Regions from separate parts of the Metabacillus sp. SLBN-84 genome, predicted to be linked through region 2. Evidence: a T-box and tRNA genes for the amino acid it is inferred to sense, from the RefSeq annotation. Region 2 holds a T-box; the other regions hold tRNA genes.

Region 1 (7,579 bases), 2.4 Mb from region 2:
GTGGATGCCTTGGCACTAGGAGCCGATGAAGGACGGGACTAACACCGATATGCTTTGGGGAGCTGTAAGTAAGCTTTGATCCAGAGATTTCCGAATGGGGAAACCCACTGTTCGTAATGGAACAGTATCTTTACCTGAATACATAGGGTACTGAAGGCAGACCCGGGGAACTGAAACATCTAAGTACCCGGAGGAAGAGAAAGCAAATGCGATTTCCCAAGTAGCGGCGAGCGAAACGGAATCAGCCCAAACCAAGAGGCTTGCCTCTTGGGGTTGTAGGACACTCTATACGGAGTTACAAAGGAACGGGGTAGATGAAGCGGCCTGGAAAGGCCTGTCATAGAAGGTAAAAACCCTGTAGTCGAAACTTCGTTCCCTCCAGAGTGGATCCTGAGTACGGCGGGACACGTGAAATCCCGTCGGAATCCGGGAGGACCATCTCCCAAGGCTAAATACTACCTAGTGACCGATAGTGAACCAGTACCGTGAGGGAAAGGTGAAAAGCACCCCGGAAGGGGAGTGAAAAGATCCTGAAACCGTGTGCTTACAAGTAGTCAGAGCCCGTTAACGGGTGATGGCGTGCCTTTTGTAGAATGAACCGGCGAGTTACGATCCCGTGCAAGGTTAAGTTGATGAGACGGAGCCGCAGCGAAAGCGAGTCTGAATAGGGCGAATTAGTACGTGGTCGTAGACCCGAAACCAGGTGATCTACCCATGTCCAGGGTGAAGTTCAGGTAACACTGAATGGAGGCCCGAACCCACGCACGTTGAAAAGTGCGGGGATGAGGTGTGGGTAGCGGAGAAATTCCAATCGAACTTGGAGATAGCTGGTTCTCTCCGAAATAGCTTTAGGGCTAGCCTCGAGTATGAGAGTCTTGGAGGTAGAGCACTGATTGGACTAGGGGCCCTCATCGGGTTACCGAATTCAGTCAAACTCCGAATGCCAAAGACTTGCTCCTCGGGAGTCAGACTGCGAGTGATAAGATCCGTAGTCAAGAGGGAAACAGCCCAGACCGCCAGCTAAGGTCCCAAAGTATACGTTAAGTGGAAAAGGATGTGGAGTTGCTTAGACAACCAGGATGTTGGCTTAGAAGCAGCCACCATTTAAAGAGTGCGTAATAGCTCACTGGTCGAGTGACTCTGCGCCGAAAATGTACCGGGGCTAAACGTATCACCGAAGCTGCGGACTGTTCTTACGAACAGTGGTAGGAGAGCGTTCTAAGGGCGTCGAAGCCAGACCGGAAGGACTGGTGGAGCGCTTAGAAGTGAGAATGCCGGTATGAGTAGCGAAAGAGGGGTGAGAATCCCCTCCACCGAATGCCTAAGGTTTCCTGAGGAAGGCTCGTCCGCTCAGGGTTAGTCGGGACCTAAGCCGAGGCCGAAAGGCGTAGGCGATGGACAACAGGTTGATATTCCTGTACCACCTCCTCACCATTTGAGCAATGGGGGGACGCAGGAGGATAGGGCAAGCGCGCTGCTGGATATGCGCGTCCAAGCAGTTAGGCCGGGAAGTAGGCAAATCCGCTTCCCATATAAGGCTGAGCTGTGATGGCGAGGGAAATTTAGTACCGAAGTTCCTGATTCCACACTGCCAAGAAAAGCCTCTAGCGAGGTGAGAGGTGCCCGTACCGCAAACCGACACAGGTAGGCGAGGAGAGAATCCTAAGGTGAGCGAGAGAACTCTCGTTAAGGAACTCGGCAAAATGACCCCGTAACTTCGGGAGAAGGGGTGCTTTTTAGGGTGAATAGCCCTGAAAAGCCGCAGTGAATAGGCCCAGGCGACTGTTTAGCAAAAACACAGGTCTCTGCGAAGCCGCAAGGCGAAGTATAGGGGCTGACGCCTGCCCGGTGCTGGAAGGTTAAGGGGAGAGGTTAGCGCAAGCGAAGCTTTGAACCGAAGCCCCAGTAAACGGCGGCCGTAACTATAACGGTCCTAAGGTAGCGAAATTCCTTGTCGGGTAAGTTCCGACCCGCACGAAAGGCGTAACGATCTGGGCACTGTCTCAACGAGAGACTCGGTGAAATTATAGTACCTGTGAAGATGCAGGTTACCCGCGACAGGACGGAAAGACCCCGTGGAGCTTTACTGCAGCCTGATATTGAATTTTGGTACAGCTTGTACAGGATAGGTAGGAGCCTTGGAAACCGGAGCGCCAGCTTCGGTGGAGGCATTGGTGGGATACTACCCTTGCTGTATTGAAATTCTAACCCGCAGCCCTTACCGGGCTGGGAGACAGTGTCAGGCGGGCAGTTTGACTGGGGCGGTCGCCTCCTAAAATGTAACGGAGGCGCCCAAAGGTTCCCTCAGAATGGTTGGAAATCATTCGCAGAGTGTAAAGGCACAAGGGAGCTTGACTGCGAGACCTACAAGTCGAGCAGGGACGAAAGTCGGGCTTAGTGATCCGGTGGTTCCGCATGGAAGGGCCATCGCTCAACGGATAAAAGCTACCCCGGGGATAACAGGCTTATCTCCCCCAAGAGTCCACATCGACGGGGAGGTTTGGCACCTCGATGTCGGCTCATCGCATCCTGGGGCTGTAGTCGGTCCCAAGGGTTGGGCTGTTCGCCCATTAAAGCGGTACGCGAGCTGGGTTCAGAACGTCGTGAGACAGTTCGGTCCCTATCCGTCGTGGGCGCAGGAAATTTGAGAGGAGCTGTCCTTAGTACGAGAGGACCGGGATGGACGCACCGCTGGTGTACCAGTTGTCTTGCCAAAGGCATCGCTGGGTAGCTATGTGCGGAAGGGATAAGTGCTGAAAGCATCTAAGCATGAAGCCCCCCTCAAGATGAGATTTCCCATCACATTTGTGAGTAAGAACCCTGAAAGATGATCAGGTTGATAGGTCTGAGGTGGAAGCGCGGTGACGTGTGGAGCTGACAGATACTAATCGTTCGAGGACTTAACCACAGTCTAACTAAGCGTGAATTGCACGTGAATCTTGTTATCAAACGTTATTCAGTTTTGAAAGAATAACTTCTTTCAAAAAAAGCTTGAAATCTTCGGATTTCATAGTATAATAATTTTTGTCACTATGTCTGGTGATGATGGCAAAGAGGTCACACCCGTTCCCATGCCGAACACGGAAGTTAAGCTCTTTAGCGCCGATGGTAGTTGGGGGTTTCCCCCTGTGAGAGTAGGACGTTGCCAGGCTGGTGAAAATTATTATTCCGCAGTAGCTCAGTGGTAGAGCTATCGGCTGTTAACCGATCGGTCGTAGGTTCGAGTCCTACCTGCGGAGCCATTTTGGAGAGCTGTCCGAGTGGCCGAAGGAGCACGATTGGAAATCGTGTAGGCGGTAACCCGTCTCAAGGGTTCGAATCCCTTGCTCTCCGCCACAACTTTATGGCCCGTTGGTCAAGCGGTTAAGACACCGCCCTTTCACGGCGGTAACACGGGTTCGAATCCCGTACGGGTCACCAACATATTTTCGCTGCGGAGGATTAGCTCAGCTGGGAGAGCATCTGCCTTACAAGCAGAGGGTCGGCGGTTCGAGCCCGTCATCCTCCACCATGAAAATTTAAAGCAGCAGCGTAACGGTCAAGCAGGTTTAACACCAACTTATCGGGACGAAAAAGATTACCTTATTATTATCGCGGGGTGGAGCAGTCTGGTAGCTCGTCGGGCTCATAACCCGAAGGTCGCAGGTTCAAATCCTGTCCCCGCAACCAAATGGTCCCGTGGTGTAGCGGTTAACATGCCTGCCTGTCACGCAGGAGATCGCCGGTTCGATCCCGGTCGGGACCGCCATTTTTATAAAGGCTTGGTAGCTCAGTCGGTAGAGCAAAGGACTGAAAATCCTTGTGTCGGCGGTTCGATTCCGTCCCAAGCCACCATTTACACTTATATGCCGGTGTAGCTCAATTGGTAGAGCAACTGACTTGTAATCAGTAGGTTGGGGGTTCAAGTCCTCTTGCCGGCACCACTGAAATGTGGAGGGGTAGCGAAGTGGCTAAACGCGGCGGACTGTAAATCCGCTCCCTCAGGGTTCGGCGGTTCGAATCCGTCCCCCTCCACCATTTTTAAAAAAGAATACAGGGGTATAGTTTAAAGGTAGAACAGAGGTCTCCAAAACCTCCGGTGTGGGTTCGAGTCCTACTACCCCTGCCAATTTAATTAATCTTATATAGTATAATGGCGGCTGTGGCGAAGTGGTTAACGCACCAGATTGTGGCTCTGGCATTCGTGGGTTCGATTCCCATCAGTCGCCCCTTTTTACTTAATAGGGTTTTTATTTTTGTTTTGGGCTATAGCCAAGCGGTAAGGCAACGGACTTTGACTCCGTCATGCGCTGGTTCGAATCCAGCTAGCCCAGCCATTTTCACTTTAACAGTCATCTTTGTGCACCAGCTGCATAAGATACAATTACAGCGAGTGCGGAAGTAGTTCAGTGGTAGAACACCACCTTGCCAAGGTGGGGGTCGCGGGTTCGAATCCCGTCTTCCGCTCCAGAATCTTAAGGCGGCATAGCCAAGTGGTAAGGCAGAGGTCTGCAAAACCTTTATCCCCGGTTCAAATCCGGGTGTCGCCTCCAATTTTTATGAACTCACCCTTAGCCGGGGTGGCGGAACTGGCAGACGCACAGGACTTAAAATCCTGCGGTAGGTGACTACCGTACCGGTTCGATTCCGGTCCTCGGCATCAACCAGTATCCAGTTCGAAAAATGATCAATTTGCCGGTGTGGCGGAATTGGCAGACGCGCACGACTCAAAATCGTGTTCCTCTGGAGTGTCGGTTCGACCCCGACCACCGGTATCTAAAAAACATTGAATTTAAAGGCTTTCTAACTATATGTTAGGAAGTCTTTTTTTGTTATTTTAAAAGGGTTAAATTTTCTAATTTGCACGAGAAAGTTCGTGTGAAATTGCTAGGAAAAGTAACGTATTAACAATTTCGAATATAAATTAGGTGCTTAATTTCCCCAAGTTGTCGTTTACAATAGAATATATATTTTAAATGAAAGTATAGTCTTGAGTAATCCAATTAATGGTAGACTAAGGTTAGAATTAAGTTCGTATGAGGGGGATTTATTTGATTAAAAAGATTATTAAAATCAGAGGTGTTGGAAGATATAGCAATTTTAGTGCCAGTGATATGAAAATAAACTCTTTCTTTGAAAAGTTAAACGTTATCTATGCTAATAATGGAAGTGGCAAAACCACTCTAACAGCTATCTTAAAGTCCTTAGAAACAGGTAAACCCAAAGTTATAACTAGTAGAAAAACAATTGGTTTTAATGAAGATCAGGAAGTTAAATTACTATCAGAAGTAGAGCATGTATTCAAAAAAAATAAATGGAATAGAAGAATGCCTACCATTGAAATTTTTGATACTTTTTTTATTAATAATAATATATATTCAGGTTTTGAAACCTCTATATCGCACAAAAAAAACTTGCACCAATTTGTAATTGGAGAATCGGGAGTTCAATTAGCAGAAGAAATAAAAGTAATAAAAAATGATATTACAAAACACAAGGAACAGTTACAGAGTTTAGAATTAAAAATAGTTAAGCATATAAAGATTCATACCATTAAAGAATTTTTAAAATTAAAACCAGATATTCATATTGATAAGAAAATAGATATAAAAAAGAAAGAACTCGAAATCTCGATGAAACAAAAAGATATACAAGCAATTAATAAGTTTGGGTTAGTTCCTGAATTGAATTTTCCTTTTGATATTACAAATATTAAATATGTTCTGGAGAAAAATCTGATTAATATTGACCAAGAATATATAGAAACTGTGAAGAGTCATATTAAAAAACTCCAAAATAAAGGGATAGAAAATCCTGAAAAATGGATTGGAGAAGGATTTGAATCAATAAATCTAGATAATGAAAAAAGTTGTCCTTTTTGTACTCAGAGTATAGAAAATTCAGGTCAGTTACTTATATCTTATGAGCAATTCTTTAACGATGAATACAATCGTTTGAAAGCTTCATGTGAAAAGCTTTCAAACGAATTAAAGGAATATAACCTCTCACTTGAAATAGAAAGAATTAAATCATTTTATTCAAGAAACAAAGCACTAGTTGAGTTTTGGAACCCTCTTTTAAAAAGTAATGTTGCTACTACAATAGATTTTGAGACGAAAATTGAGGATTTATATAATGTTGTTTTAGAAGATGTAAATGAAAAACTTAAAAATCCTATATGCCGCGTAAATACGGAGAATCTAGAATCTTTAAAAGAAGAACTAGATAAAATAAACTATTTTATTGAATTTATTAACAATCAGTTTAATCTAAGCAATATCGATATCGATATGCTAAAGAAACAAACTGCAGATTTAAATACTATTGAAAATGAGTTAGACCGTTTAACAGAATGCCAAAAAAGATACAAAGAACCTGTCCTCACTTACTGTAATAACTATTTAGAAAAGGAAAAAAAATTAAAGCTATATAATAAAGAAAATAAGGAAAAACAACAGCAATTAAACAATTACACGAAACAAACCTTTGAACTTTACGGTAGAAAGATTAATGAGTATTTAAGATTATTCTCTACAAAATTTGAAATCAAGGATCTTAAAAGTGTAATCGTTGGACGGAGTAAAGATCCATCTGTTAATTATGTACTAACATTAAATGGTAAAGAAATTTCATTTGAAGAAACTTCTGAAAAAATACATGCCTCAAAAGCATTAAGTGATGGAGATAGAAGCACTCTTGCTTTGGCCTTTTTCTTAGCTAAACTAGAACTTGATGAAAATATACATGAAAAAATAATAATATTTGATGATCCTTTGTCTAGTTTTGATAGAACTAGGAGAAACAAAACTATAAATATACTTATTAATCAAAGCGAAAAAGCGAAGCAAACCTTTATATTAAGTCATAATGATTCTTTTGTATTTAAGTTATATGAAAAGGCAAGTCCAAAAATGTTAACGATTACCTATGATGGAAAGCTTGATGATCTGGATCATGAGGATATGGATGACTTTATGGAACATCAATATTTTAAAAGATTACGGATATTAGAATCATTTTGTAAAGATGGTACTTTAAGACATAGTGTTGATGAACTTAGAGGTTCAGTGAGAATTGTACTTGAGGATAGTATTAAGTTTAGATATAGGAAGTATTTGAAAGGTGTTTACGTTGATAGCAACGGGAAGAAAATAGGACCATTAAGTAATAAAGAAGGTTTAGGAAGCATGATAAACTTACTAAATGCTTCTGAATGTAATTTCAAAGTTGATAAACATATCGTCATTTCAGAACTTAGAGAGTTAAATGATTTTTCCATACCGCCTCATCATGGGAGTATTGAATCAGCTCATCGAGAAGAAAGTTTATCAATAGATGAATTGCATACTTATCTGAATCAAACTTTAACACTAATCTATGAAAAACTTTAATGAAAGCTTTTTGGAAGTCATAAGAAAGTACATCATAGAAATCAATTTTGTTGATAATATAGGCTAAAGCGTGACAAAATAATTTCTACATCAGCAAATGTTGGCTTTGAAAAAAAGCTATCTTTACGGTAGATAAATTAAGGAGGATAGATTCCTCTAAGAATTTACCGTTATAATCGTTTGAACTAATTATGAAGAAAGTTATCTAT
Region 2 (7,579 bases):
GATTGTGGAGCCGGTTGCAGGAAACATGGGAGTTGTCCCTCCGCTTCCAGGCTTCCTCGAAAGCCTGCGCAGCATCACACAGGAGTACGGCTCACTGCTTATCTTTGATGAAGTGATGACAGGCTTCCGCGTTGATTACGGCTGTGCTCAAGGGTACTTCGGCGTTACGCCTGACCTGACATGCCTCGGAAAGGTTATTGGCGGCGGACTTCCTGTAGGTGCATATGGCGGCCGTGCCGACATTATGAAACAGGTTGCGCCGAGCGGACCGATTTACCAGGCAGGCACCCTGTCCGGAAACCCTCTTGCGATGACAGCAGGCTATGCAACGCTCAGCCAGCTTACTCCGGATACTTATAAAGAGTTTGGCAGAAAAGCGGACATCCTTGAAGAAGGATTAACAGCGGCTGCTGAAAAACACGGCATTCCGATTACAGTGAACCGTACGGGATCAATGATTGGCTTTTTCTTTACAGACGAGAACGTCATCAATTTCGAAAAAGCGAAAACATCCAATCTTGAGTACTTCTCGAAGTTCTATCGCGAAATGGCAAACGAAGGTGTCTTTCTGCCGCCTTCACAGTTCGAAGGTCTGTTCCTTTCCACTGCCCACAGTGATGAGGATCTTGAAAAGACGATTGCAGCGGCAGAGAAAGCATTCGCTGCCCTTAAATAAAGTGAAAACCCCCTGCGCGTCAATGTGCAGGGGGTTTTATTATTTGGGTGTATATCCTGATTTCCGGCTCAGCCATTTGCTGGCAAGGATAATGGTCAGTCCGATAATGGCGACTGCAATCATAAGCAGATCAGATACAATCGTGATCCATAACGGAATTTGCAGTAAAAAGATTGCACCGATTATAACGAAGAATAGGGGTCTCATACGAATCTCCTGATTGTTTTTCTTCTAGTATAGCAAATGGGGCCGAAAAAAGAGAACCTGCAGGCGGCAGGTTCTCTATGTACTCAGTATTTAGCTGAACCTTCTTTTGCTTTTCCGGCGCCTTCCTGAAGGTTCCCTTTCAGTTTGTCTTTCTTTCCTTCACGCTGAAGCTCAGGATTGTTTGCTGCATTGCCTACCTGATCTTTCACTTCGCCTTTTGCCTGGTTTACCTTGCCTTTTACTTTGTCGCTCATGCCATGATCTTTTGACATCATCAAACACTCCTTTCTTCTTGTATCTTTCATGTTCCCTGCATTTACAGAGCTTAAACCAGGCATTTAATCAAAAGAATCATAAACCTTCACCGTGCGGCATATTCCTTTAATGTCACAGGTATTTTCGTAAGGACACCTGAAAGGAGGAGTTCAAGTTGTCACAGGATCAACAATCATCATTGCGGTTCTCTGTTGAGGAATCCGTTTGGTTTCAAAAGGGACAGGAAGTGGGTGAGCTGTTATCCATCTCATTAGATCCAGACATCACCATCCAGGAGTTTGACCAGTACATCTCGATTCGGGGTGCGCTTAAGCTTACGGGTGAGTACAAAATAGATGAGGATTATAGCGAAGAGGAATTTGAATATGCCAATCTCCGTTTTATCAGCAATGTAGAAACGAGAGAAGACGGTATATCGCAGCTTGTTCACGGTTTTCCTGTAGATATCACGATTCCGAGGAACCGCATTGGAAACTTGGAAGAAGTTTATGTAACGATTGAATCTTTTGATTATGATCTGTCAGAAAGCAGAAACCTGAGGCTTGTAGCTGACCTTGAAATCAGCGGAATTGCAAGCGGGGATGCGGCTGTTGAGGCTGAAGAAGCTGAAGAAGAACAGGAACTTGAGCAGGCATATGTGTTTGAGCAGGAGCAGGAACCGGAGCTCCAGCCGCTGTTCCGCTCACCTCAGGCACTGTATGAAGAGGAAACGCAAGTAGAAGAGTATGATGCTTTTGCGCATACAGGCAGCCAGAATCATGCGGATCTTTATGAACCGTTTCATGTAGAAGTGAAAAAAGAGGCGGCAGAGGAAGAAGCCGCTGCACCGGACATTTCTTATTTTGCAAGCAGGCCGCAGTATGAGGAAACGTATAAGGCGCCTCAAAAGCAAAGTCCGAAAGCAAGAAAAGAAGAAGAAGCAAGAAAGCAGGATGAACCAAAGCATACGGAAAACTCCCTCTACTTAACGAAGCTTTTTGAACGAGATGAAGAAGAGGAGTTTACAAAGCTTAAGATCTGCCTTGTCCAGCAGGGTGACACAATTGACAGCATTTGCGACCGATACAGGATTACGGTTCAGCAGCTGCACAGAGTCAATCAGCTGAATTCAAGCGCAGATGTGCATGAAGGCCAGACACTCTACATTCCTGTTTATGCAAATACTCATTAAGAAAAGAAAGCAGCTTGGGGAGGAGAGTTCCTCAGCTGTTTTTTTTGTAAGTCTCTTTACATGAGACCTGGTTAAAAGGAAGTGAGACAAAAAATGATGAGAGAAAATATGGATAAACTTGCGGAGGTTTTAAAAGAGTATGAGCTGAAAGCGGAATATGCGGAGTCTGTTACAGATAAACTGACGAAGGTCTATGCCAGTTCAGGCGCCTCCTACGCATTAAAAAAGATGTCATCGAACCGGAATGGCCAATTCATCGAAACGCTTCACGGTGCTCATCAGAAAGGGTATTCAGGGTATGTGCCCATCTTCAGAAACAGGCACCGGCAGTTTTTTACCTCAGACGGAGAGAACTGGTATTACATTATGCCCTGGCTCACGAATGAAACAGAAGAAGAGCGGGATGAGCGGCATAAAAATATGTTCAGGGAACTTGCAGCGCTTCATCAGAGAACGGCTGCTGAGGAAAAGCTGAATCAGAATGCACTGAAAATTCATTACGATACCCTTGCCAAGCAATGGGATGACAACAAAGCCCTGTATGAAAAATACGTGGAGGAATGCGAGAAGAAGTGGTATCTCTCCCCGTTTGAACTGCAGGCCGTCACCTATTACTTTGAAACCGCACGTGCGACAGAATTTGCCCGCAAAAAACTTGATGAATGGTACGAGATGATGAAGGAAAAAGAGGATGTGCGGCAAGTCATGATCCACGGCAGAGCGTCCATTCATCATTACTTGTATGATGAACAGGGAACGGGGTATTTCACCAATTTTGAACATGCCAGGTATTCATCGCCCATTGATGATGCGCTTCTTTTTTATCACAGGACGTTCCATACGTACCCGTTTGCAGATGACAACTGTGCCGACTGGTTTTACACCTATCAGCAGACGTTCCCATACAGAGAAGAGGAAATGCAGCTGTTCATCTGCTATCTTGCCTATCCCGATTTTGTCTACAAACAAGTGAAAAAGCACATGAACCTGAACGGCAGAAGCGCATCGCAGCTTCAGAAAAATCAGGACCTGATCAAATCTTACTGGACCTTTAAAAACATCGAGTACTTCGTCATGAAAGTGACGCAGATCGAAGAAAACAAAAAACTGGCCGCAGAGCAGTCGACATAAACAAAACCCAATCTGTGATTGGGTTTTTTAAATCCACTCCATATACAAAGCCACACCAAGCAAAATCAGCAGCGCCAGCAGGACAAGGTCGACGGGCGACGGGAAAATCAGGGTCCGGACGGTCTGAAAGAGGGTAATCGGCACGATGAACTGACCGGCAATAAGTTTGAACTGCTTTACATAAGGCGACAGGTTATAATCATTTATTTTTCTGCGCATCCTAAAACTCTCCTCACTGAATCCTTCTTGTATAAAGAATATGTGCATTTACCCAGTTTTGTGCCTTTTCGGGAATAAAGGCATTGAAAAATGGAGAAGATGATTGACGTGAATTGATTGGATTGTATACAATACAACATATATAATATTTTCATAATCGAACACATACCGTGATAGGGAAGAGTAAAGCGGAAAGCTGTTTTCAGAGAGAGAAATCGCCTGCTGAGAGATTTCTTAAACAAGCGTGCTTGAAGGTCGCCCTGGAGTAATTCTCTTGAACCATGAAGTAGAGAGAATCGGCATGAACGCCGTTATCCCATTTGAGAGCACAGGTTCTTTTTTGCCTGTGAAAAAAGGTGGCACCGCGAAATCAACTCCTTTCGTCCTTTTACCGGACGAGGGGAGTTTTTTATTTTCCGAAAAATGCGGAAATGAACTGATTTGAAGATTTTAAGGAGGAAGAAACATGGAGAACAAGGAGCAGACACTCTCTACAAAATATGATCCGCAGGCAATTGAGCGCGATCGCTACGACTACTGGCTGAAGGGAAAGTTTTTTGAAGCTTCAAACGATCAGGAAAAGCAGCCGTACACGGTTGTGATCCCTCCGCCGAACGTAACTGGAAAGCTTCATCTTGGCCATGCCTGGGACACGACGCTTCAGGATATCGTGACGCGCATGAAACGCATGCAGGGCTATGACGTTCTCTGGCTTCCGGGAATGGACCATGCCGGAATCGCCACTCAGGCTAAAGTGGAAGGAAAGCTGCGCGAGGAAGGCAAATCGCGCTATGACCTTGGCCGCGAAAAATTTGTTGAGGAAACTTGGAAATGGAAAGAAGAATACGCATCCCATATCCGCGCGCAGTGGTCAAAGCTTGGCCTTGGCCTTGATTATTCAAGAGAGCGGTTTACGCTTGATGAAGGACTTTCAAAAGCGGTTAATGAGGTATTTGTCTCTCTTTATAAAAAAGGACTCATCTACCGCGGCGAATATATTATCAACTGGGATCCGCAGACAAAAACAGCTCTTTCTGATATAGAAGTAATCTATAAAGATGTTCAGGGCGCTTTTTACCACATGCGCTACCCGCTGTCAGACGGTTCAGGTGCAATTGAAGTTGCGACTACACGTCCTGAAACGATGCTTGGCGATACAGCGGTTGCTGTTCACCCGGAAGATGAGCGCTACAAGCATTTGATCGGCAAAACCGTTGTTCTTCCAATCGTAGGCCGCGAAATTCCGATTGTCGGAGATGACTATGTGGATATGGAATTTGGTTCAGGGGCTGTAAAAATCACGCCAGCGCATGATCCTAATGACTTTGAAATTGGAAACCGCCACAGCCTTGAACGTGTTCTTGTGATGAATGAGGACGGAACGATGAATGCAAAAGCAGGAATCTACAGCGGCCTTGACCGTTTTGAGTGCAGAAAGCAGATCGTGAAGGATCTTCAGGAAATGGATGTTCTGTTCAAAATTGAAGAGCACATGCATTCAGTCGGGCACAGCGAGCGGAGCGGAGCGGTTGTTGAACCGTACCTTTCTACGCAGTGGTTCGTTAAGATGCAGCCTCTTGCAGATGCAGCGATTGAGCTTCAGGACAAAGAAGACAAAGTCAACTTTGTTCCAAACCGTTTTGAGAACACGTATATGCGCTGGATGGAAAATATCCGCGACTGGTGTATTTCAAGACAGCTTTGGTGGGGACACCGCATTCCTGCCTGGTATCATAAAGAAACTGGCGAGGTGCATGTTGATCACGCACCGCCTGCAGACCTTGACAACTGGGAGCAGGATACAGACGTACTTGATACGTGGTTCAGTTCGGCACTGTGGCCGTTTTCGACAATGGGCTGGCCGGATGAGGATTCCGTTGACTACCAGCGCTACTATCCGACAGATGTGCTTGTAACAGGCTATGACATCATTTTCTTCTGGGTTTCCCGCATGATTTTCCAGGGTCTTGAATTTACCGGCAAGCGTCCATTTAAAGATGTGCTGATCCACGGACTTGTCCGCGATGAGCAGGGACGCAAAATGAGTAAATCGCTTGGAAACGGCGTTGATCCGATGGATGTGATCGATAAGTACGGAGCGGATTCTCTTCGCTACTTCCTTTCAACAGGAAGCTCGCCTGGCCAGGATCTGCGTTTCAGCTACGAAAAAGTAGAAGCAACATGGAACTTTGCCAATAAGATCTGGAACGCTTCACGCTTTGCGCTGATGAACATGGACGGCCTGAAATTCGATGAAATCGATCTGACCGGTGAAAAGTCAGTTGCTGACAAGTGGATTCTGACACGCCTCAATGAAACGATCGAGCACGTGACAAAGCTAGCCGATAAATACGAATTCGGTGAAATCGGCCGCCATCTGTACAACTTTATCTGGGATGATTTCTGTGACTGGTACATTGAAATGGCGAAGCTTCCGCTTTATGGCGACGACGAAGCGGCGAAAAAGACAACACGTTCAATCCTTGCATATGTACTTGATAACACGATGAGACTTCTTCATCCGTTCATGCCGTTTATTACCGAGGAAATTTGGCAGAACCTTCCGCATGAAGGAGAATCCATTACAATCGCCAAATGGCCGGTTGCCGATCCGTCACTGACTGATGAAGCAGCAGCCGCAGATATGAAGCTTCTAGTTGAAGTAATCCGTTCGGTTCGAAATGTAAGAGCTGAAGTGAACACGCCGATGAGCAAGCAAATTCCAATGATGATTAAAGCAAAGTCAGCTGACATCCAAAATCAGCTCCAGCAGAACCGCGCATACATCGAGCGTTTCTGCAACACGTCCAGTCTTTCAATTGGCACGGATGCTGAAACAGGCGACAAAGCGATGACATCTGTTGTAACAGGAGCGGAGCTGATCTTCCCTCTTGAAGGCCTGATCAACCTCGATGAAGAAATTGCACGTCTTGAGAAAGAGCTTGAAAAATTAAATAAGGAAGTTGAACGTGTTCAGAAAAAGCTGAGCAATGAAGGCTTCGTTAAAAAAGCGCCTGAGAAGGTTATAGAAGAAGAACGCGCGAAAGAAAAAGACTATACAGAAAAAAGAGAGGCCGTTCTCTCTCGAATCGGAGAACTGAAAGGCTGACCTGCAAAGACTCGGGTGTGATTTATGATCATGCCCGAGTTTTCATGTATATAAAAAGAAGGGGCAGATGATATGTTTCAAACGTACGAAGAGGCTGTCGGGTGGATACATTCCCGTCTCAGATTCGGCATCAAACCCGGCCTGAAGCGGATGGAATGGATGATGAACAGACTCGGTGATCCTCATAAAAAAGTGAAAACCGTCCATGTGGCAGGCACAAACGGAAAAGGGTCGACCATTGCCTACATGAGAAACGTGCTTACAGAAGCAGGCTATAAAACCGGCACCTTTACATCCCCGTTCCTTGAAACCTTCAACGAGCGGATCAGCATGAACGGAATTCCTATTCCCGATGCAGAGATGCTGTTTTTGGCAAATACGATAAAACCGCTGTCAGACGAGCTTGAGCGAACAGAGCTTGGAGGGCCGACCGAGTTCGAAATCATCACCGCCATGGCTTTCTATTATTTCGGCAACCATGAAAAGACAGATGTGCTGCTGCTTGAAACAGGGCTTGGAGGCACATTTGATTCAACGAATATTTCAGAGCCGGTCCTGACTATGATTACAAGCATCGGCTATGATCACATGCATATTCTGGGGAACACCATAGAGGAAATTGCCGGTGAAAAAGCGGGAATCATTAAGCCGGGTGTACCAATGCTTACAGCAGTAACGGATGAGCGCGCCCTTAATGTCATAAAAAAGAGAGCGGCAGAAAAAAATGCTGATCTTTTCCACGATGCTTTTCCTGTTCTGAAACACGAGCCGCTAAGGGGCGGGGAAAGGT
Region 3 (7,579 bases), on a different contig from region 2:
ACAGATGTAACAGGTCCTGTCGTCTGCTTCTTTGGTGCAGGAGATTCGATGTTGACAGATATATAGAGCATAAGCGCCATAAGCAGCGCGATAATTCTCATGACCCAATGATTGTTTATCATCTTATCCATTCTTCTTCCCCCTCCACTGCCACAGGTTTGAAGAAGCGGCTTTCGCCTGTTTGCCAAATTCCGAAACGAGTATCTCACTCAAAGATTCAACCGTCAAATTTCTGTGAAGCTCGCCGTTTCTCGTTACCGAAATACTTCCGGTCTCCTCCGATACGACAATTGTAATACTGTCTGTTACTTCACTGATGCCGACTGCTGCGCGGTGCCTCGTCCCAAGCTCTTTTGAAATAAACGGACTTTCCGAAAGAGGCAGGTAGCAGGCTGCTGCTGCAATCTGGTTTTTCTGAAGAATGACAGCTCCGTCATGAAGCGGAGTGTTCGGGATAAAGATATTGATTAAAAGCTCAGAAGATAAAGCTGAGTGAAGCGGTATGCCCGTTTCTATGTAATCGCTCATCCCTGTTTCTTTTTCAATTGTTACGAGTGCGCCGATGCGGCGTTTTGCCATGTAATCCGTTGCTTTCAGGATGGCATCAATAATTTTCTGCTGTTCTTCCTCCTCTGGGGCCCCGCTTCTTGAGAAAAGTTTTCCCCGTCCCAGCTGCTCCAGTGCTCTCCGCAGCTCAGGCTGGAAAATAATAATAATCGCAAGAAAACCCCACGTTAACGCTTGGTCCATGAGCCATTGCAATGTTTGCAGCCCTAAATACTGGCTGAGTGTCCGAACGAGGATGATCACGATAATGCCTTTTAAAAGCTGAACGGCCTTCGTGCCCCGTATCACCATAATCAACTTATATATAACGAACCAAACCAGGAGAATATCAACGGCGATGCCGAGGTAGTGCAAGAATGGAAAATCCTCAAGTGCCATATTCTCTTCCTCCATCAGTTTTAGTCATTTGCACAGGACTATAACTACGATATTATATCATATAATCTGCAATTAAACCGTATTGTAGTCATTTAAGGACGGACAGCCTGCGCTTTTGAGTCCATTTGTCACGGCACCCTTTCAGACAATAAAAAAAGGCCGCCAGGGCCCATTACTGAAAAATATCGACGACCTCTTTTGCAAGAGATTTCATCTGGTACCAGATCCATTCAAATGCTTCATTGATTTCTTCGACTTTGCCTGTGACCTTCCCGGCTGAAGCCATATATTTCTCACCGTTTATGACGGTGACATCTCCCTCTACTTTCCCCTCAATCTTCAGCGTTCCGCCTTTAACGGTTACATCACCCTGAACCGTTTCGCCTTCTGGGACGGTAACCGTATTATTTTCAACAACCAGATTCGGCTGTTTGGATACACTGAAGTCTGAATCTCCCGACCAGGAAGAAAACAGGCTTCCTGTCATCAGCAGCACAAACAGAGAGGCGGCCGCAAGCATCGGATGACCTTTAAGCCACCTGCCGACACCTACGCGCTTCTTTTCTTCAGGAAGGCTGTTCATAACGGCCTGCGTGAAATTTAGCGGAGCTTCAATATGCGAGGTGCTTTGCACCAGGGCGATGGATTTCTCCAGTTCATGCAGGTGCTGCGCACACTCTGAGCATGACTGAAGATGTTCTCTGAGGATCCTTTCGTCCGCTTGCTTTATATCATGATCGAGATACTGATGAATCCGCTCAATCATTTCCTCTGAACATTTCACTTAACATCACCTCAACTTATAAATGCCTTAATTGCTTCCTGAGAGCTTCCCGTCCTCTGTGAATTCTCGTTTTCACCGTCCCGATCGGCATATTGAGAATTTCACTGATTTCAATTAAAGAAAGCTCATCTATATACTTTAATACGATGACCGACCGATATTTATCAGGGAGCTTTAAAATTTCTTTCTGAATCATTTGCTGAAGTTCCATTGTCGCAACCTGATCCTCAGGCAGCGCAACATCTGCTGCAACCTGGGAATACATGGTGAGACCTTCTGTTCCGGCCACCTCTGCATCCAGATAGTAATCGGGTTTTTTCTTTCTGATCCGGTCAATTGTCAGGTTGGTTGCTATGCGGTATAGCCATGTTGAAAACTTTTTATCCATATCGTAGCTGTGAATATTGACGTATGCCCGTATAAACGCTTCCTGAGCAATATCCTCAGCCTCATGAGAATTCCCAAGCATGCGGTAGCAAAGCTGATAAATCTTGTCCTTATACAGATCTACTATTTCGGCAAATGCATTCTGGTCGCCTTTTTTCACTTGTTTAATCCTGTTTTTTACGATCGTCTCCATGATACCCCTTACCTCCGCACAAATCGCGGATTCCCCTTATTACGTATAAGCCGAATAAAAGGTTTCATTTTTTTTCACATAAAAATAGTTTAACAAATTTTAGGTGTCCTGTAGATGGCTTTTGAGGAGGTTTATCTTAAATCTATCTTAAAAGATTCCCACGAAAATGGAAAGGCATAGCCTCAATCGGCTATGCCTTTTGTCCCCATTATTATTTGAGCTTTTCTCCGAATAAAGAGCCCATTAAAGCAACAGCTACTGTTGCGGTTTTATTTTTTTCATCCAGAATCGGATTTACTTCAACAAACTCTGCTGAGGTGATAATCTCTGATTCTGCAAGCATTTCCATAGCAAGATGACTTTCCCTGTAGCTGATGCCGCCAATAACAGGTGTTCCGACACCCGGTGCATCATGAGGGTCAAGCCCGTCAAGGTCCAATGAAAGATGAACTCCATCTGTACGCTCCTTCAAATACTCGATGGTTTCCTCCATCACCTTTGTCATGCCCAGACGGTCAATTTCATGCATGGTATATACTTTAATCCCTTTTTCCTTAATCAGCTCTTTTTCACCCTGATCAAGAGATCTCGCACCAATGATTACAATGTTCTCGGGCTTCACTTTAGGAGTATAGCCTCCAATTCTCGTAAGTGTCTCATCTCCGATTCCGATGCTGACAGCAAGAGGCATCCCATGAATATTGCCTGATGGTGACGTTTCTCCGGTATTTAAATCGCCATGGGCATCGTACCAGATGACTCCGAGATTCTCATAGTGCTTCGAAACCCCTGCAAGCGTTCCGATCGCAATGCTGTGGTCTCCGCCGAAAACAAGAGGAAAGGCACCCGATTTGATTGCTTCATCCACCTGTTCTGAAAGCTTCACACTGGCTTCTGACACCGCTTTCAAATTTCTTAGATTATTGGCTGCTTCTTCTTCTCTGTTCGCACGTCCAATCTCAATATCGCCTTTATCTTCAATCTCATAGCTGAGCCCTTCCAATCTCTCAACAACACCGGCATATCGAATCGCACTTGGACCCATATCGACACCGCGGCGCATTTGTCCAAGATCCATTGGTACTCCAATAATTGATATTCTTTCTTTCATTACAATCATCCCCCTTAGTAGAAGCCTGTGCCTCTATTGTACGTTCAAAAGGGGAGATGACTCAACTCGACAAAATCGTGTATATATATACAGAGTTTTCTGTTAAAAAGAATGCCCATAAACGCATCTGTCCAGTTTGCAGCACTCTATCCTTCAATCAGCATTTCTGGAAAACAAAAAAACCTAAGACTATATAGTCTTAGGTTTAAAGATGGAGCCTAGCGGGATCGAACCGCTGACCTCCTGCGTGCAAGGCAGGCGCTCTCCCAGCTGAGCTAAGGCCCCGAATATGGAGCGGAAGACGGGATTCGAACCCGCGACCCCCACCTTGGCAAGGTGGTGTTCTACCACTGAACTACTTCCGCAACATCATGCGGGTGAAGGGACTCGAACCCCCACGTCAAAGACACTAGATCCTAAGTCTAGCGCGTCTGCCAATTCCGCCACACCCGCATATTAAGGAAAAATGGTGTGCCATGAAGGACTCGAACCTTCGACCCTCTGATTAAAAGTCAGATGCTCTACCGACTGAGCTAATGGCACAATATGAAAACACTCTTTTAATCCTGCGCAGACACACAGTTCAAAAAAATGGCTGGGCTAGCTGGATTCGAACCAGCGCATGACGGAGTCAAAGTCCGTTGCCTTACCGCTTGGCTATAGCCCAATGAAAGTATGTATTTTTTAAAATTGGAATTGACCGTAAAAAGGTTTATGTAAACTAACCTTATTATTTACAGTCCAGACACATTCTATTCACTTTCCGCTTGTTTAAATAAAATGGTGGAGGGGGACGGATTCGAACCGCCGAACCCGGAGGGAGCGGATTTACAGTCCGCCGCGTTTAGCCACTTCGCTACCCCTCCACATTTCAGTGGTGCCGGCGAGAGGACTTGAACCCCCAACCTACTGATTACAAGTCAGTTGCTCTACCAATTGAGCTACACCGGCATTAAAGTAAAGGTATTAAATTCTTATGGTGGAGGATGACGGGCTCGAACCGCCGACCCTCTGCTTGTAAGGCAGATGCTCTCCCAGCTGAGCTAATCCTCCAGAAGAAAAGAATGTTTAGTATTTCACATAAAAAAACAATGGTGACCCGTACGGGATTCGAACCCGTGTTACCGCCGTGAAAGGGCGGTGTCTTAACCGCTTGACCAACGGGCCAGTTGAAATTGTAGTGTAAGCTCCCAACCGGGCTTGAACCGATGACCTCTTCCTTACCATGGAAGTGCTCTACCGACTGAGCTATGGAAGCATGGCTCCGCAGGTAGGACTCGAACCTACGACCGATCGGTTAACAGCCGATAGCTCTACCACTGAGCTACTGCGGAATAATATAATAGTATGATTTGTTCACAAGCCTGGCAACGTCCTACTCTCACAGGGGGAAACCCCCAACTACCATCGGCGCTAAAGAGCTTAACTTCCGTGTTCGGCATGGGAACGGGTGTGACCTCTTTGCCATCATCACCAGACATAGTGACAAAAATTATTATACTATGAAATCCGAAGATTTCAAGCTTTTTTTGAAAGAAGTTATTCTTTCAAAACTGAATAACGTTTGATAACAAGATTCACGTGCAACTTACGCTTAGTTAGACTATGGTTAAGTCCTCGAACGATTAGTATCTGTCAGCTCCACACGTCACCGCGCTTCCACCTCAGACCTATCAACCTGATCATCTTTCAGGGTTCTTACTCACAAATGTGATGGGAAATCTCATCTTGAGGGGGGCTTCATGCTTAGATGCTTTCAGCACTTATCCCTTCCGCACATAGCTACCCAGCGATGCCTTTGGCAAGACAACTGGTACACCAGCGGTGCGTCCATCCCGGTCCTCTCGTACTAAGGACAGCTCCTCTCAAATTTCCTGCGCCCACGACGGATAGGGACCGAACTGTCTCACGACGTTCTGAACCCAGCTCGCGTACCGCTTTAATGGGCGAACAGCCCAACCCTTGGGACCGACTACAGCCCCAGGATGCGATGAGCCGACATCGAGGTGCCAAACCTCCCCGTCGATGTGGACTCTTGGGGGAGATAAGCCTGTTATCCCCGGGGTAGCTTTTATCCGTTGAGCGATGGCCCTTCCATGCGGAACCACCGGATCACTAAGCCCGACTTTCGTCCCTGCTCGACTTGTAGGTCTCGCAGTCAAGCTCCCTTGTGCCTTTACACTCTGCGAATGATTTCCAACCATTCTGAGGGAACCTTTGGGCGCCTCCGTTACATTTTAGGAGGCGACCGCCCCAGTCAAACTGCCCGCCTGACACTGTCTCCCAGCCCGGTAAGGGCTGCGGGTTAGAATTTCAATACAGCAAGGGTAGTATCCCACCAATGCCTCCACCGAAGCTGGCGCTCCGGTTTCCAAGGCTCCTACCTATCCTGTACAAGCTGTACCAAAATTCAATATCAGGCTGCAGTAAAGCTCCACGGGGTCTTTCCGTCCTGTCGCGGGTAACCTGCATCTTCACAGGTACTATAATTTCACCGAGTCTCTCGTTGAGACAGTGCCCAGATCGTTACGCCTTTCGTGCGGGTCGGAACTTACCCGACAAGGAATTTCGCTACCTTAGGACCGTTATAGTTACGGCCGCCGTTTACTGGGGCTTCGGTTCAAAGCTTCGCTTGCGCTAACCTCTCCCCTTAACCTTCCAGCACCGGGCAGGCGTCAGCCCCTATACTTCGCCTTGCGGCTTCGCAGAGACCTGTGTTTTTGCTAAACAGTCGCCTGGGCCTATTCACTGCGGCTTTTCAGGGCTATTCACCCTAAAAAGCACCCCTTCTCCCGAAGTTACGGGGTCATTTTGCCGAGTTCCTTAACGAGAGTTCTCTCGCTCACCTTAGGATTCTCTCCTCGCCTACCTGTGTCGGTTTGCGGTACGGGCACCTCTCACCTCGCTAGAGGCTTTTCTTGGCAGTGTGGAATCAGGAACTTCGGTACTAAATTTCCCTCGCCATCACAGCTCAGCCTTATATGGGAAGCGGATTTGCCTACTTCCCGGCCTAACTGCTTGGACGCGCATATCCAACAGCGCGCTTGCCCTATCCTCCTGCGTCCCCCCATTGCTCAAATGGTGAGGAGGTGGTACAGGAATATCAACCTGTTGTCCATCGCCTACGCCTTTCGGCCTCGGCTTAGGTCCCGACTAACCCTGAGCGGACGAGCCTTCCTCAGGAAACCTTAGGCATTCGGTGGAGGGGATTCTCACCCCTCTTTCGCTACTCATACCGGCATTCTCACTTCTAAGCGCTCCACCAGTCCTTCCGGTCTGGCTTCGACGCCCTTAGAACGCTCTCCTACCACTGTTCGTAAGAACAGTCCGCAGCTTCGGTGATACGTTTAGCCCCGGTACATTTTCGGCGCAGAGTCACTCGACCAGTGAGCTATTACGCACTCTTTAAATGGTGGCTGCTTCTAAGCCAACATCCTGGTTGTCTAAGCAACTCCACATCCTTTTCCACTTAACGTATACTTTGGGACCTTAGCTGGCGGTCTGGGCTGTTTCCCTCTTGACTACGGATCTTATCACTCGCAGTCTGACTCCCGAGGAGCAAGTCTTTGGCATTCGGAGTTTGACTGAATTCGGTAACCCGATGAGGGCCCCTAGTCCAATCAGTGCTCTACCTCCAAGACTCTCATACTCGAGGCTAGCCCTAAAGCTATTTCGGAGAGAACCAGCTATCTCCAAGTTCGATTGGAATTTCTCCGCTACCCACACCTCATCCCCGCACTTTTCAACGTGCGTGGGTTCGGGCCTCCATTCAGTGTTACCTGAACTTCACCCTGGACATGGGTAGATCACCTGGTTTCGGGTCTACGACCACGTACTAATTCGCCCTATTCAGACTCGCTTTCGCTGCGGCTCCGTCTCATCAACTTAACCTTGCACGGGATCGTAACTCGCCGGTTCATTCTACAAAAGGCACGCCATCACCCGTTAATGGGCTCTGACTACTTGTAAGCACACGGTTTCAGGATCTTTTCACTCCCCTTCCGGGGTGCTTTTCACCTTTCCCTCACGGTACTGGTTCACTATCGGTCACTAGGTAGTATTTAGCCTTGGGAGATGGTCCTCCCGGATTCCGACGGGATTTCACGTGTCCCGCCGTACTCAGGATCCACTCTGGAGGGAACGAAGTTTCGACTACAGG
Region 4 (7,579 bases), 290 kb from region 2:
CTTCTGGCGCTTTTTTCTCTGCCAGTTTTTATCATTCCAATTATACCCTCCAAGATTGTAAACAACAGAAGCTGTATTTGGCTTCAGCTCAGAATAAAAGGCAAATGGATCAGCCTTCAGGATCTTTTCCTGCTTTTTTGTGATAATCTCATATTTATAGAGATCACCCTCTTCGATGCCGGCAATAAAAGCAGACCAGATTCCCTGTTCATTCAGCTTCTCAAGCTTGTGTCCTGTGCCGTCCCAGTGATTAAAATCACCTGCAACCCGCACCTCAAGCGCATGAGGAGCCCAAACTGTGAATACTGTTCCGCTTACACCGTTTCGCACGCTGCTGCGGGCACCAAACAATTCATGAGCTCTGAACAAATTTCCTTCATGGAAAAGATGCACCTCAAAATCAGTTGGCGTAGCAAGATTCATTCCCATCACCCTTTCTATAAAGTAATCTTAATTCTTATTTCAATCAGAAGGAAGAATTACCTTTTTTGTAAGCGCTTCTACTTATTGACACGATATGTCATGAACAGTCATTCATTTTTCAAAACATTATTCTTTTAAAATGATGTCGAATAAAGAAAGGAAGGAAGGATAGAGTGTTGGTGAAATGAACATCAGTCTTATTTACTAAATAGAAACATATTCGATGAGAAAATCCGGGCATATTAACCAAAAAATACAATCTCAGCAAATTCCGTATGCTATATCACGAAAACAGTTATTTCGACAAATCCTCTTATATTTGTCGAAATTTTCACGACCTTTTAATCACGGTTTCTTTATTACCATTACTTATACCTCTAATGGAAAACATTCAAACCTTTTTGAATAACAGAAATATATATTATTTGTTGAAAACATATTTTAAGGAAAAAAAAGATTTTTTGAAGTCTTATTTTAACGGGGAGAAGGTTTCATTCGTTCCTTGGAGACGGTCTAAGCTGCTTTGCGGGAGTTAATTTCGAGATCATGATTCACGGACGCATGATTTAGGATAAATACGTTCTATGCCGTTTTTCATACCTGCTTTTTATTTTCTTTTTTAACGACAAAAAAAGCGCTGCACAATGTGCAGCGCTTTTCAAATGATGACCCGTACGGGATTCGAACCCGTGTTACCGCCGTGAAAGGGCGGTGTCTTAACCGCTTGACCAACGGGCCGGAGCATGCCTTCTGGCGGAGAAGGAGGGATTTGAACCCTCGCGCCGCTTACGCGACCTACACCCTTAGCAGGGGCGCCTCTTCAGCCACTTGAGTACTTCCCCAGAATAAATGGCTCCGCAGGTAGGACTCGAACCTACGACCGATCGGTTAACAGCCGATAGCTCTACCACTGAGCTACTGCGGAAAATCATATATGCTCCTATAATAGGAATGGTGGGCCTAAATGGACTCGAACCATCGACCTCACGCTTATCAGGCGTGCGCTCTAACCAGCTGAGCTATAGGCCCATTATTGGAGCGGGTGATGGGAATCGAACCCACGACATCAGCTTGGAAGGCTGAGGTTTTACCATTAAACTACACCCGCAGTAAATAAAGATAAAATGGGGCGACTGATGGGAATCGAACCCACGAATGCCAGAGCCACAATCTGGTGCGTTAACCACTTCGCCACAACCGCCACTATCTGTAAAATTTTAAAGCTGCAAGATTTGCAAAAGCAAATGGTGGCTTGGGACGGAATCGAACCGCCGACACAAGGATTTTCAGTCCTTTGCTCTACCGACTGAGCTACCAAGCCTTTATAAAAATGGCGGTCCCGACCGGGATCGAACCGGCGATCTCCTGCGTGACAGGCAGGCATGTTAACCGCTACACCACGGGACCATTTGGTTGCGGGGACAGGATTTGAACCTGCGACCTTCGGGTTATGAGCCCGACGAGCTACCAGACTGCTCCACCCCGCGATAATAATAAATAATGCTTTTTTCCGATGCTCATTTAGAGCAGGACCGACCTGATCTCAGGAAACTGCTAGATCGTTACACTGCTTGCTGAAGATAAAAGAAATGGAGGAGGTAGAGGGATTCGAACCCCCGCGGGGTTTGACCCCCCTGTCGGTTTTCAAGACCGATCCCTTCAGCCGGACTTGGGTATACCTCCGTATGAAAATAGAATGGTGGACCTTGTAGGACTCGAACCTACGACCGGACGGTTATGAGCCGTCTGCTCTAACCAACTGAGCTAAAGGTCCTTTTTTGGTAGCGGCGGAGGGAGTCGAACCCACGACCTCACGGGTATGAACCGTACGCTCTAGCCAGCTGAGCTACACCGCCCCAGGAACAAAGTCAATTACTTCTATTAAAATGGTGGAGCCTAGCGGGATCGAACCGCTGACCTCCTGCGTGCAAGGCAGGCGCTCTCCCAGCTGAGCTAAGGCCCCTAAAAATCCAATGGTCGGGAAGACAGGATTCGAACCTGCGACCCCTTGGTCCCAAACCAAGTGCTCTACCAAGCTGAGCTACTTCCCGTAATATGGCGCGCCCGATAGGAGTCGAACCCATAACCTTTTGATCCGTAGTCAAACGCTCTATCCAATTGAGCTACGGGCGCGTATAAAAATGTGTGTGGTGCCGAGGACCGGAATCGAACCGGTACGGTAGTCACCTACCGCAGGATTTTAAGTCCTGTGCGTCTGCCAGTTCCGCCACCCCGGCTTATTCAAAGAGCGGAAGACGGGATTCGAACCCGCGACCCCCACCTTGGCAAGGTGGTGTTCTACCACTGAACTACTTCCGCAATATCATGCGGGTGAAGGGACTCGAACCCCCACGTCAAAGACACTAGATCCTAAGTCTAGCGCGTCTGCCAATTCCGCCACACCCGCATATTAAGGAAAAATGGTGTGCCATGAAGGACTCGAACCTTCGACCCTCTGATTAAAAGTCAGATGCTCTACCGACTGAGCTAATGGCACAAATATAATAAATCTGGTGGTGCCGGCGAGAGGACTTGAACCCCCAACCTACTGATTACAAGTCAGTTGCTCTACCAATTGAGCTACACCGGCATTTATAAAAAGCATGTCCAGAAATCATATGGTGGAGGATGACGGGCTCGAACCGCCGACCCTCTGCTTGTAAGGCAGATGCTCTCCCAGCTGAGCTAATCCTCCGGGTTTAATTTTTGTCAGCAGCCTGGCAACGTCCTACTCTCACAGGGGGAAACCCCCAACTACCATCGGCGCTAAAGAGCTTAACTTCCGTGTTCGGCATGGGAACGGGTGTGACCTCTTTGCCATCATCACCAGACATAGTGACAAAAATTATTATACTATGAAATCCGAAGATTTCAAGCTTTTTTTGAAAGAAGTTGTTCTTTCAAAACTGAATAACGTTTGATAACAAGATTCACGTGCAATTTACGCTTGATTAGACTGTGGTTAAGTCCTCGAACGATTAGTATCTGTCAGCTCCACACGTCACCGCGCTTCCACCTCAGACCTATCAACCTGATCATCTTTCAGGGTTCTTACTCACAAATGTGATGGGAAATCTCATCTTGAGGGGGGCTTCATGCTTAGATGCTTTCAGCACTTATCCCTTCCGCACATAGCTACCCAGCGATGCCTTTGGCAAGACAACTGGTACACCAGCGGTGCGTCCATCCCGGTCCTCTCGTACTAAGGACAGCTCCTCTCAAATTTCCTGCGCCCACGACGGATAGGGACCGAACTGTCTCACGACGTTCTGAACCCAGCTCGCGTACCGCTTTAATGGGCGAACAGCCCAACCCTTGGGACCGACTACAGCCCCAGGATGCGATGAGCCGACATCGAGGTGCCAAACCTCCCCGTCGATGTGGACTCTTGGGGGAGATAAGCCTGTTATCCCCGGGGTAGCTTTTATCCGTTGAGCGATGGCCCTTCCATGCGGAACCACCGGATCACTAAGCCCGACTTTCGTCCCTGCTCGACTTGTAGGTCTCGCAGTCAAGCTCCCTTGTGCCTTTACACTCTGCGAATGATTTCCAACCATTCTGAGGGAACCTTTGGGCGCCTCCGTTACATTTTAGGAGGCGACCGCCCCAGTCAAACTGCCCGCCTGACACTGTCTCCCAGCCCGGTAAGGGCTGCGGGTTAGAATTTCAATACAGCAAGGGTAGTATCCCACCAATGCCTCCACCGAAGCTGGCGCTCCGGTTTCCAAGGCTCCTACCTATCCTGTACAAGCTGTACCAAAATTCAATATCAGGCTGCAGTAAAGCTCCACGGGGTCTTTCCGTCCTGTCGCGGGTAACCTGCATCTTCACAGGTACTATAATTTCACCGAGTCTCTCGTTGAGACAGTGCCCAGATCGTTACGCCTTTCGTGCGGGTCGGAACTTACCCGACAAGGAATTTCGCTACCTTAGGACCGTTATAGTTACGGCCGCCGTTTACTGGGGCTTCGGTTCAAAGCTTCGCTTGCGCTAACCTCTCCCCTTAACCTTCCAGCACCGGGCAGGCGTCAGCCCCTATACTTCGCCTTGCGGCTTCGCAGAGACCTGTGTTTTTGCTAAACAGTCGCCTGGGCCTATTCACTGCGGCTTTTCAGGGCTATTCACCCTAAAAAGCACCCCTTCTCCCGAAGTTACGGGGTCATTTTGCCGAGTTCCTTAACGAGAGTTCTCTCGCTCACCTTAGGATTCTCTCCTCGCCTACCTGTGTCGGTTTGCGGTACGGGCACCTCTCACCTCGCTAGAGGCTTTTCTTGGCAGTGTGGAATCAGGAACTTCGGTACTAAATTTCCCTCGCCATCACAGCTCAGCCTTATATGGGAAGCGGATTTGCCTACTTCCCGGCCTAACTGCTTGGACGCGCATATCCAACAGCGCGCTTGCCCTATCCTCCTGCGTCCCCCCATTGCTCAAATGGTGAGGAGGTGGTACAGGAATATCAACCTGTTGTCCATCGCCTACGCCTTTCGGCCTCGGCTTAGGTCCCGACTAACCCTGAGCGGACGAGCCTTCCTCAGGAAACCTTAGGCATTCGGTGGAGGGGATTCTCACCCCTCTTTCGCTACTCATACCGGCATTCTCACTTCTAAGCGCTCCACCAGTCCTTCCGGTCTGGCTTCGACGCCCTTAGAACGCTCTCCTACCACTGTTCGTAAGAACAGTCCGCAGCTTCGGTGATACGTTTAGCCCCGGTACATTTTCGGCGCAGAGTCACTCGACCAGTGAGCTATTACGCACTCTTTAAATGGTGGCTGCTTCTAAGCCAACATCCTGGTTGTCTAAGCAACTCCACATCCTTTTCCACTTAACGTATACTTTGGGACCTTAGCTGGCGGTCTGGGCTGTTTCCCTCTTGACTACGGATCTTATCACTCGCAGTCTGACTCCCGAGGAGCAAGTCTTTGGCATTCGGAGTTTGACTGAATTCGGTAACCCGATGAGGGCCCCTAGTCCAATCAGTGCTCTACCTCCAAGACTCTCATACTCGAGGCTAGCCCTAAAGCTATTTCGGAGAGAACCAGCTATCTCCAAGTTCGATTGGAATTTCTCCGCTACCCACACCTCATCCCCGCACTTTTCAACGTGCGTGGGTTCGGGCCTCCATTCAGTGTTACCTGAACTTCACCCTGGACATGGGTAGATCACCTGGTTTCGGGTCTACGACCACGTACTAATTCGCCCTATTCAGACTCGCTTTCGCTGCGGCTCCGTCTCATCAACTTAACCTTGCACGGGATCGTAACTCGCCGGTTCATTCTACAAAAGGCACGCCATCACCCGTTAACGGGCTCTGACTACTTGTAAGCACACGGTTTCAGGATCTTTTCACTCCCCTTCCGGGGTGCTTTTCACCTTTCCCTCACGGTACTGGTTCACTATCGGTCACTAGGTAGTATTTAGCCTTGGGAGATGGTCCTCCCGGATTCCGACGGGATTTCACGTGTCCCGCCGTACTCAGGATCCACTCTGGAGGGAACGAAGTTTCGACTACAGGGTTTTTACCTTCTATGACAGGCCTTTCCAGGCCGCTTCATCTACCCCGTTCCTTTGTAACTCCGTATAGAGTGTCCTACAACCCCAAGAGGCAAGCCTCTTGGTTTGGGCTGATTCCGTTTCGCTCGCCGCTACTTGGGAAATCGCATTTGCTTTCTCTTCCTCCGGGTACTTAGATGTTTCAGTTCCCCGGGTCTGCCTTCAGTACCCTATGTATTCAGGTAAAGATACTGTTCCATTACGAACAGTGGGTTTCCCCATTCGGAAATCTCTGGATCAAAGCTTACTTACAGCTCCCCAAAGCATATCGGTGTTAGTCCCGTCCTTCATCGGCTCCTAGTGCCAAGGCATCCACCGTGCGCCCTTCATAACTTAACCAAAATTGGTCAATCGTTTGTTTAGACTGTAAAGTCTAAGAAAATCACTATGGTAAGCGTAAATCTCAGTGAATTACTTGTTATCAATTACGTTATCCAGTTTTCAAAGAACAACCGGCAAATCAAGAATGATTGCCTTCTTTCATATAGAGAGAATGATCTCTCAAAACTAAACAAAAACCAAAAGCGACCTCATATCCTTAGAAAGGAGGTGATCCAGCCGCACCTTCCGATACGGCTACCTTGTTACGACTTCACCCCAATCATCTACCCCACCTTAGGCGGCTGGCTCCTTGCGGTTACCCCACCGACTTCGGGTGTTGCAAACTCTCGTGGTGTGACGGGCGGTGTGTACAAGGCCCGGGAACGTATTCACCGCGGCATGCTGATCCGCGATTACTAGCGATTCCAGCTTCATGCAGGCGAGTTGCAGCCTGCAATCCGAACTGAGAATGGTTTTATGGGATTGGCTAAACCTCGCGGTCTCGCAGCCCTTTGTACCATCCATTGTAGCACGTGTGTAGCCCAGGTCATAAGGGGCATGATGATTTGACGTCATCCCCACCTTCCTCCGGTTTGTCACCGGCAGTCACCTTAGAGTGCCCAACTGAATGCTGGCAACTAAGATCAAGGGTTGCGCTCGTTGCGGGACTTAACCCAACATCTCACGACACGAGCTGACGACAACCATGCACCACCTGTCACTTTGTCCCCCGAAGGGGAACCTTCTATCTCTAGAAGTGGCAAAGGATGTCAAGACCTGGTAAGGTTCTTCGCGTTGCTTCGAATTAAACCACATGCTCCACCGCTTGTGCGGGCCCCCGTCAATTCCTTTGAGTTTCAGTCTTGCGACCGTACTCCCCAGGCGGAGTGCTTAATGCGTTAGCTGCAGCACTAAAGGGCGGAAACCCTCTAACACTTAGCACTCATCGTTTACGGCGTGGACTACCAGGGTATCTAATCCTGTTCGCTCCCCACGCTTTCGCGCCTCAGCGTCAGTTACAGACCAGAGAGTCGCCTTCGCCACTGGTGTTCCTCCACATCTCTACGCATTTCACCGCTACACGTGGAATTCCACTCTCCTCTTCTGCACTCAAGTTTCCCAGTTTCCAATGACCCTCCCCGGTTGAGCCGGGGGCTTTCACATCAGACTTAAGAAACCGCCTGCGCGCGCTTTACGCCCAATAATTCCGGACAACGCTTGCCACCTACGTATTACCGCGGCTGCTGGCACGTAGTTAGCCGTGGCTTTCTGGTCAGGTACCGTC

Evidence for each region. A T-box is a leader RNA that pairs with one kind of tRNA and senses whether it is charged. The one in region 2 lies ahead of RKD52_RS06365 (valine--tRNA ligase), so its partner is inferred to be a tRNA-Val.
Region 1: it has a tRNA-Val gene. The T-box ahead of RKD52_RS06365 (valine--tRNA ligase) is inferred to sense a tRNA for this amino acid. The anticodon was not compared.
Region 3: it has a tRNA-Val gene. The T-box ahead of RKD52_RS06365 (valine--tRNA ligase) is inferred to sense a tRNA for this amino acid. The anticodon was not compared.
Region 4: it has a tRNA-Val gene. The T-box ahead of RKD52_RS06365 (valine--tRNA ligase) is inferred to sense a tRNA for this amino acid. The anticodon was not compared.

Annotation. Positions count from the first base shown of each region.
Region 1 covers NZ_JBRJIP010000001.1:3,663,090-3,670,668, reverse strand. Annotated here, with positions in the region: rRNA gene RKD52_RS18560 (23S ribosomal RNA) at 1-2,908, shown strand, start outside; rRNA gene rrf (5S ribosomal RNA) at 3,036-3,151, shown strand; tRNA gene RKD52_RS18550 (tRNA-Asn) at 3,168-3,242, shown strand; tRNA gene RKD52_RS18545 (tRNA-Ser) at 3,247-3,336, shown strand; tRNA gene RKD52_RS18540 (tRNA-Glu) at 3,346-3,420, shown strand; tRNA gene RKD52_RS18535 (tRNA-Val) at 3,436-3,511, shown strand; tRNA gene RKD52_RS18530 (tRNA-Met) at 3,593-3,669, shown strand; tRNA gene RKD52_RS18525 (tRNA-Asp) at 3,673-3,748, shown strand; tRNA gene RKD52_RS18520 (tRNA-Phe) at 3,759-3,834, shown strand; tRNA gene RKD52_RS18515 (tRNA-Thr) at 3,848-3,923, shown strand; tRNA gene RKD52_RS18510 (tRNA-Tyr) at 3,933-4,017, shown strand; tRNA gene RKD52_RS18505 (tRNA-Trp) at 4,035-4,108, shown strand; tRNA gene RKD52_RS18500 (tRNA-His) at 4,136-4,208, shown strand; tRNA gene RKD52_RS18495 (tRNA-Gln) at 4,242-4,316, shown strand; tRNA gene RKD52_RS18490 (tRNA-Gly) at 4,375-4,449, shown strand; tRNA gene RKD52_RS18485 (tRNA-Cys) at 4,459-4,532, shown strand; tRNA gene RKD52_RS18480 (tRNA-Leu) at 4,554-4,639, shown strand; tRNA gene RKD52_RS18475 (tRNA-Leu) at 4,674-4,754, shown strand; gene RKD52_RS18470 (AAA family ATPase) at 5,031-7,370, shown strand.
Region 2 covers NZ_JBRJIP010000001.1:1,293,062-1,300,640, forward strand. Annotated here, with positions in the region: gene hemL (glutamate-1-semialdehyde 2,1-aminomutase) at 1-676, shown strand, start outside; gene RKD52_RS06340 (SoxR reducing system RseC family protein) at 716-883, opposite strand; gene RKD52_RS06345 (CsbD family protein) at 967-1,155, opposite strand; gene spoVID (stage VI sporulation protein D) at 1,314-2,330, shown strand; gene ysxE (spore coat protein YsxE) at 2,424-3,461, shown strand; gene RKD52_RS06360 (hypothetical protein) at 3,489-3,680, opposite strand; T-box leader at 3,842-4,071, shown strand; gene RKD52_RS06365 (valine--tRNA ligase) at 4,147-6,789, shown strand; gene RKD52_RS06370 (bifunctional folylpolyglutamate synthase/dihydrofolate synthase) at 6,862-7,579, shown strand, end outside.
Region 3 covers NZ_JBRJIP010000004.1:1,998-9,576, reverse strand. Annotated here, with positions in the region: gene RKD52_RS20760 (CdaR family protein) at 1-131, opposite strand, end outside; gene cdaA (diadenylate cyclase CdaA) at 124-945, opposite strand; gene rsiW (anti-sigma-W factor RsiW) at 1,118-1,711, opposite strand; gene sigW (RNA polymerase sigma factor SigW) at 1,746-2,309, opposite strand; gene rocF (arginase) at 2,521-3,420, opposite strand; tRNA gene RKD52_RS20735 (tRNA-Ala) at 3,633-3,705, opposite strand; tRNA gene RKD52_RS20730 (tRNA-Gly) at 3,711-3,785, opposite strand; tRNA gene RKD52_RS20725 (tRNA-Leu) at 3,793-3,873, opposite strand; tRNA gene RKD52_RS20720 (tRNA-Lys) at 3,888-3,963, opposite strand; tRNA gene RKD52_RS20715 (tRNA-Gln) at 4,013-4,087, opposite strand; tRNA gene RKD52_RS20710 (tRNA-Tyr) at 4,202-4,286, opposite strand; tRNA gene RKD52_RS20705 (tRNA-Thr) at 4,296-4,371, opposite strand; tRNA gene RKD52_RS20700 (tRNA-Val) at 4,398-4,473, opposite strand; tRNA gene RKD52_RS20695 (tRNA-Glu) at 4,513-4,587, opposite strand; tRNA gene RKD52_RS20690 (tRNA-Thr) at 4,606-4,678, opposite strand; tRNA gene RKD52_RS20685 (tRNA-Asn) at 4,680-4,754, opposite strand; rRNA gene rrf (5S ribosomal RNA) at 4,783-4,898, opposite strand; rRNA gene RKD52_RS20675 (23S ribosomal RNA) at 5,026-7,579, opposite strand, start outside.
Region 4 covers NZ_JBRJIP010000001.1:1,004,966-1,012,544, reverse strand. Annotated here, with positions in the region: gene glgB (1,4-alpha-glucan branching enzyme) at 1-423, opposite strand, end outside; tRNA gene RKD52_RS04975 (tRNA-Glu) at 1,090-1,161, opposite strand; tRNA gene RKD52_RS04970 (tRNA-Ser) at 1,175-1,265, opposite strand; tRNA gene RKD52_RS04965 (tRNA-Asn) at 1,274-1,348, opposite strand; tRNA gene RKD52_RS04960 (tRNA-Ile) at 1,376-1,452, opposite strand; tRNA gene RKD52_RS04955 (tRNA-Gly) at 1,458-1,531, opposite strand; tRNA gene RKD52_RS04950 (tRNA-His) at 1,549-1,624, opposite strand; tRNA gene RKD52_RS04945 (tRNA-Phe) at 1,669-1,744, opposite strand; tRNA gene RKD52_RS04940 (tRNA-Asp) at 1,755-1,830, opposite strand; tRNA gene RKD52_RS04935 (tRNA-Met) at 1,834-1,910, opposite strand; tRNA gene RKD52_RS04930 (tRNA-Ser) at 2,014-2,106, opposite strand; tRNA gene RKD52_RS04925 (tRNA-Ile) at 2,121-2,197, opposite strand; tRNA gene RKD52_RS04920 (tRNA-Met) at 2,203-2,279, opposite strand; tRNA gene RKD52_RS04915 (tRNA-Ala) at 2,311-2,386, opposite strand; tRNA gene RKD52_RS04910 (tRNA-Pro) at 2,398-2,474, opposite strand; tRNA gene RKD52_RS04905 (tRNA-Arg) at 2,480-2,556, opposite strand; tRNA gene RKD52_RS04900 (tRNA-Leu) at 2,572-2,660, opposite strand; tRNA gene RKD52_RS04895 (tRNA-Gly) at 2,671-2,742, opposite strand; tRNA gene RKD52_RS04890 (tRNA-Leu) at 2,750-2,830, opposite strand; tRNA gene RKD52_RS04885 (tRNA-Lys) at 2,845-2,920, opposite strand; tRNA gene RKD52_RS04880 (tRNA-Thr) at 2,938-3,013, opposite strand; tRNA gene RKD52_RS04875 (tRNA-Val) at 3,043-3,118, opposite strand; rRNA gene rrf (5S ribosomal RNA) at 3,139-3,254, opposite strand; rRNA gene RKD52_RS04865 (23S ribosomal RNA) at 3,382-6,312, opposite strand; rRNA gene RKD52_RS04860 (16S ribosomal RNA) at 6,516-7,579, opposite strand, start outside.